2 linked regions of the Peribacillus sp. FSL E2-0218 genome follow. The main gene of each other region encodes a partner of the protein of the gene in region 2 in a complex. Links are inferred from orthologs where the notes say so. Each region holds a gene or a part of one and is shown on either strand. Other genes may lie near its edges.

Region 1 (3,982 bases), 1.7 Mb from region 2 along the record:
GCTGTATAAAATCCTCTTAGCATCTTCTTCACTCCTCATTCTTTAAAGACTCCTGCCGTTCATTTCCTCATATCTTTCTTATCGGACATGAACATCGGTATCTTAAGGAAAATGAAAAGCTTTAGGCAGAAATAATATTGGTTAGGTCAGATTTAAAGGAATGGTGTTAAATACCCGATATAAAAGAAGAGGGCCTATTGCTCATCAGTACTAGAACCGCACGCACTTTCACTATGCCCCATGTTTGTCTGAACCTTAGACCCTTATCTTATGATGCAGATTTCCATCCGCTTTTTAGTTGAATTTGTGCCTTGGCAACTTGTCCATATTATCGAGCATGATCCCAGTTCCTATTGCTACACAATCCATTGGATGCTCTGCAACCAGTACAGGGACTTTAAGTTCTTCGGCAAGCAGTAAATCGATGCCATGAAGCAAGGCTCCCCCGCCCGTTAAGATGACGCCGCGGTCGATGATGTCAGCCGAAAGTTCAGGCGGTGTCCGCTCAAGCACGCTTTTGGCAGCTTGTACAATGACGGAAACCTGCTCGCGAAGAGCTTCCTCGATTTCTTCAGAGTTGACAGATATGGTCCTAGGCAGGCCCGACACCATATCACGGCCACGAATGTCGATGACTTCATTGCGTGAACCTGGGAATACCGTCGCAACCTGGATCTTGATGTTTTCCGCTGTACGCTCACCAATCAGAAGCTTGTACTTCCGCTTGATATAATGCAGGATTTCGTTGTCGAATTTGTCACCGGCCATTTTAATGGAAGAAGATGTAACGATGTCACCCATTGACAGTACGGCAATATCCGTCGTACCTCCGCCTATGTCCACGACCATATTGCCGCTCGGTTGAAAAATATCCATGCCGGCGCCGATTGCAGCCACTTTCGGTTCTTCTTCAAGAAATACTTTTTTCCCGCCGCTTTTTTCAGCAGCTTCTTTGATTGCCTTTTGTTCGACACTCGTTATGTTTGTCGGGCAGCAAATCAGAATCCTCGGCTTGGAAAGGAAGCCCTTGACATTCAATGTATTGATAAAATGCTTAAGCATCGATTCTGTTACATCAAAATCGGCAATGACTCCATCTTTCAAAGGGCGAATGGCGATGATGTTTCCCGGGGTCCGGCCTACCATTTTACGAGCTTCTTCCCCGACTGCAAGAACACGGTTCGTATTCTTATCAATCGCCACTACCGAAGGCTCATTTAACACAATTCCTTTACCTTTGACATGTATAAGAACATTGGCTGTTCCAAGATCTATCCCAATATCTCTAGCAAACATTTCTTAAATCCTCCTTGAATATCCTCACATATAACCTACTTCTGTCCTAATTGTTTATTTTACCATATTGCATTGACACAAGTAAGTATGAATTATAAATAAACGTTAATGAATACTTTTATTTCCTATTTTACCAAAATGTAAGTAATTTCAATACCATATGTACTATCCTTGTTTTTGCCAAAAAAAAAACCCGGCAGTGAATGGCCGTCAAGGTTCGGATTTCATCCTGTCCCTGATGGCTCGACTCACATCCAAATGCCGGAATGGTCCCCTGTTTATTTGACGATTTCTTCTTCTCTTTCAGAGCGTTTATATTTTAATTTCGTTGCTTCCCCGCCCCTAAGGTGACGGATGGATTTATGATAATCCAATATATCCTTTACTTCGTTAGCCAAATCAGGATTAATTTCTGGCAGCCTCTCCGTTAAGTCTTTATGGACTGTACTTTTAGAGACTCCGAACTCTTTTGCAATGACGCGGACCGTTTTTCTAGTTTCCACGATATACTTTCCTATCTTGATGGTTCTTTCTTTGATGTAATCGTGCACACCACTCGACCTCCCCAAATTGGATGTGAGAAGTGTGAAATGAGATTCGTATTTTTCGAATCGAATACCGCTGCCCTATAAACAATGAAAGATAGAATTATTCACCTATTAGATAATTTGTAATAAACGATTCCTCACCTCAAACACTCTCTTTGCATGGTTTATAACATCTTATTAGCTTGGTTAAGAATATATGCCTAATGGGACAGGAGGTTTGGATATATTTCTAAGTATGACCTGTTTTATTTTGTAAGGAGAAAATTATTTCCCAAGAAATTTGTCGGAAATTCAAAAGTTTCAGCAAAAGTGAACGTATTTCCCCGAAAAAAAAGAAAGCCGTCCAGAGTGAACGGCTTTCTTTTACCAAATTTTCAGTTGTTGTCATTCGTAACGCCCAAGGTTTTCGTTTTGATTTATGAAAAATCTTTTTATTAATTAGATTGATTTAACGAATCTTTTAAAGAACCGCTTTCTTCCGTTGTATCTTCAGCTGGAGTTGAGCCTTCCTTATCCGTGCCATTCTCTAACTCGGTGCCTTCGTCAGTTTCGTCAACGGCAGGAGTCTCTTCCTTGCCAGTTTCAGATTCTTCGACTGCAGGTGTTTCTTCTTTTTTGGCTGAGTCGTCAAGTTCGCTTCCTTCCGCTTCAGTTGCAGCTTGAATGGCAGAAGCTTGTTTATCAAAAAACTCGATTGGGTTCAACGCGATGTTATCTTTTCTGATTTCGAAGTGAACATGTACGCCCGCTTCTTCATTGATTTGGCTTTTTCCGGCTGCAGCAAGCGATTGTCCTTGCTTTACCTTATCGCCAACGGCAACTTTAATGTCTTTAACAGATTGATAACGAGTAACGACACCATCTTCATGCGCTACTTCGATTAGATTTCCAAGTAAGGCATCATTTTGAACTTTCGTTACATTCCCGCTTAATGAAGCCTTAACATCGAAAGACTTTCCGTCTTCCATTGCAATGTCGATCCCTTTGTTTTGCTCATATCTATTGTTGTAGAAAACCAAAGCATCTTCTTGTGCCTTTTCATCTGCATTCACATCATAAAATTGTTTCTTGATTACCGTCTTATCTGCATTGGCCACAGGCATCTTGGTTGTTTCAAGATTACTATTGACCTCTACTGACGGCTCGCCATAGTTTTTACCTGTTTCAGCTGATTCCTCTTTGCTATCATTAGCTGAATCATTAAAACTATTTTGTAATAAGAAGGCCGCGGCTAAGATTATGGCTGCACTTGCGATATAGATTGTTGCTAACGCCCAACGCTGTTTTAGTATACGTCGGATTGTGGAAGTTGATTTCTTTTCTTCCTCTCTCATATTAATCACCTCAGCAATCATTCTGAACATTTTGTTAAGATTATATACACGCATGAAAAAAATTTTTTAGATTTATTTTGTGGAAATGAAACCGATTTTATTCGCGGAATGGTAAAATGTTTGGTATCTTACTGCCGAAGGATGTTTAATTTATGAAAAAAGCCCTTAAACTCGTGTTAACCTTACTGCCTTTTCTATATATGATTGCGATCTGGATCATGTCAGGCAACCCCGATGACATGATTCTTGACCTCCCATCATCGTCGATTGACCGATTTATAAAAGAGGCGCTTCATCTTGTGGAATTCGCCCTTTTGTTCATATTATTCGTATCGGCCCTTGCCGCAAACCAAAAACTGAAACCAGGCCTAAGCTTGCTGGCTGCCCTTGTAGCATGCCTCTACGGAGTCTTGGATGAATACCATCAATCCTTCATTCCGTACCGCTCAGCAACCTTAATAGATATAATAAAAGATATCATTGGAGTGGCTGCTGTCTATTTCCATGTCCAATATCATTATTTCAAGCATGAACGGGGCTTTTTGACCATCATCGAAAAAGCGACCGCAAAAAAATGAGAGACGGGATATCCCGTCTCTCATTTTTTTGCGGTCATCGTATTCAGCCACTTATTGGAGGACTGTACTTTGACTCCTTTATAATAATACTTTACGATATCTTCATAGTTTTTTCCTTCCCTGGCCATTCCATTTGCACCGTATTGGCTCATCCCTACGCCGTGCCCTGAGCCCCTTGTCGTAATGACGATCTGGTTGCCTTGGCGCTCCCAGTTAAAATCCGATG
Region 2 (5,160 bases):
AATTGTTCATGCTGAAGCAGCTTAATATGGAACGGAATGGTTGTGCTGATTCCTTCAATGACAAACTCACCTAAAGCGCGCTTCATTTTCTCGATCGCTTCTTCTCTTGTCGGTGCATGGACAATCAATTTAGCAATCATGGAATCATAATATGGCGGTATCGAGTACCCTGGGTATGCTGCGGAGTCCACCCTTACTCCATACCCTCCTGGAGGTAAATACATGTGTATTTTTCCAGCTGAAGGCATAAAATTCTTTTCTGGGTTTTCCGCATTGATCCGGCATTCGATGGACCAGCCGTTAAACGTTACATCCTCTTGTGAAAGGGATAGTTTATCACCTGAAGCGACTTTGATTTGTTCTTTGATCAAATCCACTCCTGTCACCATTTCCGTGACTGGGTGTTCAACCTGGATACGTGTATTCATTTCCATAAAGTAGTATTTTCTATTCACATAGTCATAAATAAATTCGACGGTACCGGCTCCTGAATAATTAACCGCAAGAGCCGCCGTAACTGCAGCCTGCCCCATTTCCGCACGTGTTTCACCATCCAGTGCCGGAGATGGAGTTTCTTCAACCAGCTTTTGCAAGCGTCGTTGAATGGAACAGTCACGCTCACCTAAATGGATGGCATTGCCATGGTTATCGGCCATGACTTGAATTTCAACATGACGGAAATCCTCAATGAATTTTTCAATATAAACACCCGGATTGCCGAATGCCGTCGCGGCTTCCTGTTGCGTGATGTTAATGCCCTTGATGAGATCTTCTTCGGTCCTTGCGACCCGGATCCCTTTACCGCCGCCGCCGGCAGTGGCTTTGATGATGACTGGGTAGCCCATTTCATTGGCAAGGGCCACTCCCTCATCGGTATCTTTGATGATGCCTTTGGAACCGGGAACGATCGGAACCCCAGCTTTTCGCATCGTTTCCCTTGCCACGTCCTTAGTTCCCATTTTATTGATCGCTTCAGGGCTAGGACCGATGAATATGATATTGCATTCACGGCAAAGCTCCGCAAAATTCGCATTTTCAGCAAGGAAACCATATCCAGGGTGAATCGCATCCGATCCCGTTTTCTTGGCCGTACTGATGATGTTCGTTGTATTTAAATAACTGTCTTTGGATAGTTTGGGACCGATGCAATAGGCTTCATCGGCAATTTGGACATGAAGGGCTTCTTTGTCAGCTTCCGAATAAACCGCTACAGTCTCAATCCCCAGCTCCTTGCATGCCCGGATGATTCGGACAGCAATTTCGCCTCGATTGGCAATTAATACCTTTTTAATCATTTAGAAACAGCTCCTCATTCCGGCTTTACTAAAAATAATGGTTGACCATATTCTACAAGTTGTCCTTCTTTTACAAGGACTTCAACGACTTCACCGCTAACTTCGGCTTCGATTTCATTGAAGAGTTTCATCGCCTCGACGATGCAGACAATCGAATCCGTTGTCACTTTATCGCCCGCTTTTACGTAGGCCGGAGAATCCGGTGCAGGTGATTGGTAAAATGTCCCTACCATAGGAGATGTGATCTTATGTAAATTTTCCCGTTCAGAGACGGCAGGAGCCGGTGCTGCCGGTTCAACAGCTTTTACCGCCTCAGGAGCAGCGGCAGGCTTAACCTCGACAGCTGCATTGGCTTGAAGGGCGTCCAGAGAAATTGCCGGCTGGATGGCTGTAACCGTTTCAGTTTTCTTTAATTTAATTTTCGTTCCTTCATTTTCATAAACGAATTCACTTATATTGGATTGATCGACTAGCTTGATGATTTCACGAATTTCTTGCACTTTCATTTTGTGCACCCCTTGTCTAATTTAATATGAGTTTGTGAGGCAATAATATTTTATGTAACATCTTATACCCTCTTACCCTCAGCTTATCTCTATCTTGTCCAATTCTGCAAGATGAAGCCGGTCCTCCATCCGAAAGCGAATTCACGCTACCTGTTTTATAACAGAAATTTCACTTTCCCAAAATATTGTTTCCTGTAGAGAATTGAAAAGTTTATGACCAGCTTCTAACATCATACAATATTAGCTTATACAAATTCAATGATAGATTAGTTGCAAGTTGATATCCATACTTCCATTCTACACCTTTATTATAATATTGTGAATTCTTTACCCTTCATTTCCTTTGCATTTACCTGGATATTTCAGCGATTATCCTTCTGGAGTAACAGTTACTCCCCTTTATATTACTATTTTAGAAAAGTATATTCTTTATACCTGGTTGATTTCCCACTATCAAATGGCATAAAAAAGCTTTTCCTCTAAAATTTACTCCTGATGCACTAACGAGAAAAAGACAAAAAAAAAATCCCTTTTTTTATAAAGGGAGACCTTCAAACTAGAGCTGTTGTGTATCAGAGTTTCCTTCTGATTTGAGATTATTTTTCAGGTTGGAAATCGACCACTACATTTTGTGCATCGCTCACTTCTTTGCGGACCAGGCGGATAATGTTGTTGGCTTCTGTTTTTGTTTGTTTATCAGCCTTGACACTTACCTTAACATCCGTACCATCGACGCGAACCAATGCAGCATTATAATCCATGGCCACAATTAAGTTTTCAATGATATTTTCTTTAACCTTCGTTTCACTTAATTGTTCGATTTTAGCATACGCTTCGTCTCTTTCTTCAGCCGAAAGGTCTGTATTGCCCATCTTTTCTGTCAATTCTTCATTCAGCTTTGCGCGTTCATCCTCGATCTGCATCCTTAATGATTCGAATTCATCCCCTGATGCTATCGTTACAGATGAACCTTCTGCATTTTTGGACGATTCTTTATTCCCTTTGCTTTCACCTTTTGTGTCAGCTTTGTTGTCTGTTTTCATTTCCGTTTTGTTTTCTGCCTTATTTTCCGCCTTATTTTCCGCCTTTTCCGCTTGCTCCGTTGCCGTCATATCGGCAGCATTTTCTTCAGGAGCGGTTAAATAATAGACTGAAAGGACAACGACCAGACTTAGCATAGTCAATAACCAAACCGTTTGCTTTTTTAATAACATGATAATTTTCCCCCTTATTTTTTAGGCATGACAGAAACCCTGTGACTCGGTACATCAAGTGATCGTGTGACAGCTTCGACGATCCACTTTTTGATTTGAATGTTTTCGGCTCCTTTAGCGACTACAAGGACTCCCCTTACAATAGGTTTCTTTGTTTCGGAAATGATCGGCCCTTCTTTTTCGCCGCTTTTGACTAAAACTAGTTGTTCATCCACCGATGTATCCTCGACCGTCCTTTTGCCGCCTTCCTGATCGGTTTCTTGCGTGACCTGCTTTTGGGTGACTTTATTTCTTTCATATACTTTTTTCTCGGATGCATCCACGTAGATTACGACTTTTACATCCTTGACTCCCGTTATCGATTCCAACGCTTCCTTCATTTCATTTTGAAGGTATATTTCATAATCCTTCGTGTTCTTGAATTCGGATTGATTTTTCTGACCGAATGTTTCGACATCATCCTTTTCTTCTTGCTTGTTATTGAATACCGTCTTCACGTCGGATGTTTGTCCCGTCTGGTTGGTGGTCAACAGATTACCTGCCATCATGATCCCCGCTCCCAAAAGGACAACGATTAAAGCATAGACATACAGGGAAGGTTTTTTTTCCTTCGGCTCTTTTTGGTCAGGATCCTTATTCAATAGTTTTTGCAGCCAGGATAATGGACCTTTGTCTTTGTTCAATACTTAAGTCACTTCCTTTCCCCGGCGATTTCAATGATCTCTTTATCGACAGACCAACTTGTTGCCAGAAAACTTTTGACCGCATCCAGATTGGCATCGTTCGAAGGTGATGGCCTCTCTGCGTTAATATCGATTTTTGCAACAGCCTCTATCGAAGTGTCTTCTTTCCCTTCTGCCTTTTCCAAAGAAATGTTGATATTTTGCAAATCTTCCACGCTTGGTTTTTCCTCATTCTTGACGGCAACATCAATCGCACTGATCTTCATGTTATAATCCTTCATCAGCTCCTCTTCCACATCTGCCTTTAAGTCAACAGCCATTTGTTTTAAAATATATGCACCCTGGGTAGCTTGTATTTCTTTTTTCTTCATTTCTGTCAAATTTCCCAAATCTTTTTTTTTCTGATTTTCAAATTCGCTCGTCGCGGCAGATAATATTTCATCGAAATCCTTATTGAATAACCCCAATATAGGAGTGATGATGATCGCAATCAATAAAAGTCCGATGACCATTTTGGCATATTTCTGCAAGGCTGAATTGGGAAGGAGCATATCGATTACTGTGGCAAGCAAAACGAACACAATGATATTGGATACCCAGCCAGCTAAAAAACTCACCAAGCCCTCCTCCTTTCTAACGAACCATCAGTGTAATGTTTCCAGAGGCAATAATTACGGTGATACTTAAAAAGAACATGAGTGATACGATCGCCAAGGCGGCAAAAATATAAATCATGCTTTTACTGATGATGTCGAGGCATTTTATTACCGGACCGCCGCCAAGCGGCTGCAAAAGACTGGCTGCCAGTTTATAGACAAAAGAAATCATCAGGATTTTTATCGCTGGAAAGGTCGTGATGAGCAGCAATATGATGACGCCCGATAAGCCCACCGTATTTTTCAGAAGGACGGAGGCACTGATGACCGTATCCGTTGCATCAGTGAACATGCGCCCGATTACTGGTATGAAGTTACCTGTCACGAATTTGGCCGTTCTGATCGTAACCCCGTCCGCTACAGCGGAGGATGCCCCTTGAACGGAAATGACGCCAAGGAATATGGTCATGAACGCTCCAAGGATGCCGATGGCAAAGTTACGGAGAAGCTGGGCGAGCTGTGTTACTTTGTAATGTTCGGTCAGCGTGCTGACGATGCTCAAAATCGCTGCAAAGAATAATAAGGGGAGAACGATGAATTGCACCAGGATGCCGCTTGTGTTCATTAAAAACATTAAGACCGGATGAAAGAAGGCCGCTGATATAAGCCCGCCTGACGCAGCTATCAAAGCCAAAAGAAGCGGGATGAGCGCCATCAAAAAGGAAATCATCAAATCTATCGTGTCTTTTGTATATTCGATCGCGACATGGAAACTGTTGAGCGCCAGAATGATAAGCACCATATAAACGATTGCATAAGCGACCTTACTCACGGAACTTTGCTCGAACGCATTCTGCAAATTCTGC

Evidence for each region.
Region 1: the proteins of MHI53_RS15655 (region 2) and MHI53_RS23995 are in contact, whole or in part, in a crystal structure (PDB 3TUF), measured with the Bacillus subtilis proteins. The link is inferred for Peribacillus sp. FSL E2-0218 from one-to-one orthologs.

What each region holds. Positions count from the first base shown.
Region 1 is NZ_CP150304.1:4,959,088-4,963,069, forward strand. What follows is about bases 1,229-3,982. They hold MHI53_RS23995 (M23 family metallopeptidase), read right to left. Parts: upstream 3,179-3,982; coding sequence 2,279-3,178; downstream 1,229-2,278. Other genes in these bases: MHI53_RS23985 (rod shape-determining protein), read right to left, coding at 1,229-1,296; spoIIID (sporulation transcriptional regulator SpoIIID), read right to left, coding at 1,575-1,847; MHI53_RS24000 (VanZ family protein), read left to right, coding at 3,331-3,756; spoIID (stage II sporulation protein D), read right to left, coding at 3,777-3,982. Also shown: MHI53_RS23980 (flagellar hook-basal body protein), read right to left, coding at 1-23; more of MHI53_RS23985, read right to left, coding at 295-1,228. UniProt on the Bacillus subtilis protein: Involved in forespore engulfment and required for anchoring membrane proteins on the forespore side of the septal membrane. Forms a channel with SpoIIIAH that is open on the forespore end and closed (or gated) on the mother cell end.
Region 2 is NZ_CP150304.1:3,258,080-3,263,239, forward strand. The notes cover bases 1,207-3,910. They hold MHI53_RS15655 (SpoIIIAH-like family protein), read right to left. Parts: upstream 3,016-3,910; coding sequence 2,398-3,015; downstream 1,207-2,397. Other genes in these bases: accC (acetyl-CoA carboxylase biotin carboxylase subunit), read right to left, coding at 1,207-1,295; accB (acetyl-CoA carboxylase biotin carboxyl carrier protein), read right to left, coding at 1,310-1,801; spoIIIAG (stage III sporulation protein AG), read right to left, coding at 3,030-3,698; spoIIIAF (stage III sporulation protein AF), read right to left, coding at 3,707-3,910. Also shown: more of accC, read right to left, coding at 1-1,206; more of spoIIIAF, read right to left, coding at 3,911-4,315; spoIIIAE (stage III sporulation protein AE), read right to left, coding at 4,332-5,160. UniProt on the Bacillus subtilis protein: Involved in forespore engulfment. Forms a channel with SpoIIIAH that is open on the forespore end and closed (or gated) on the mother cell end.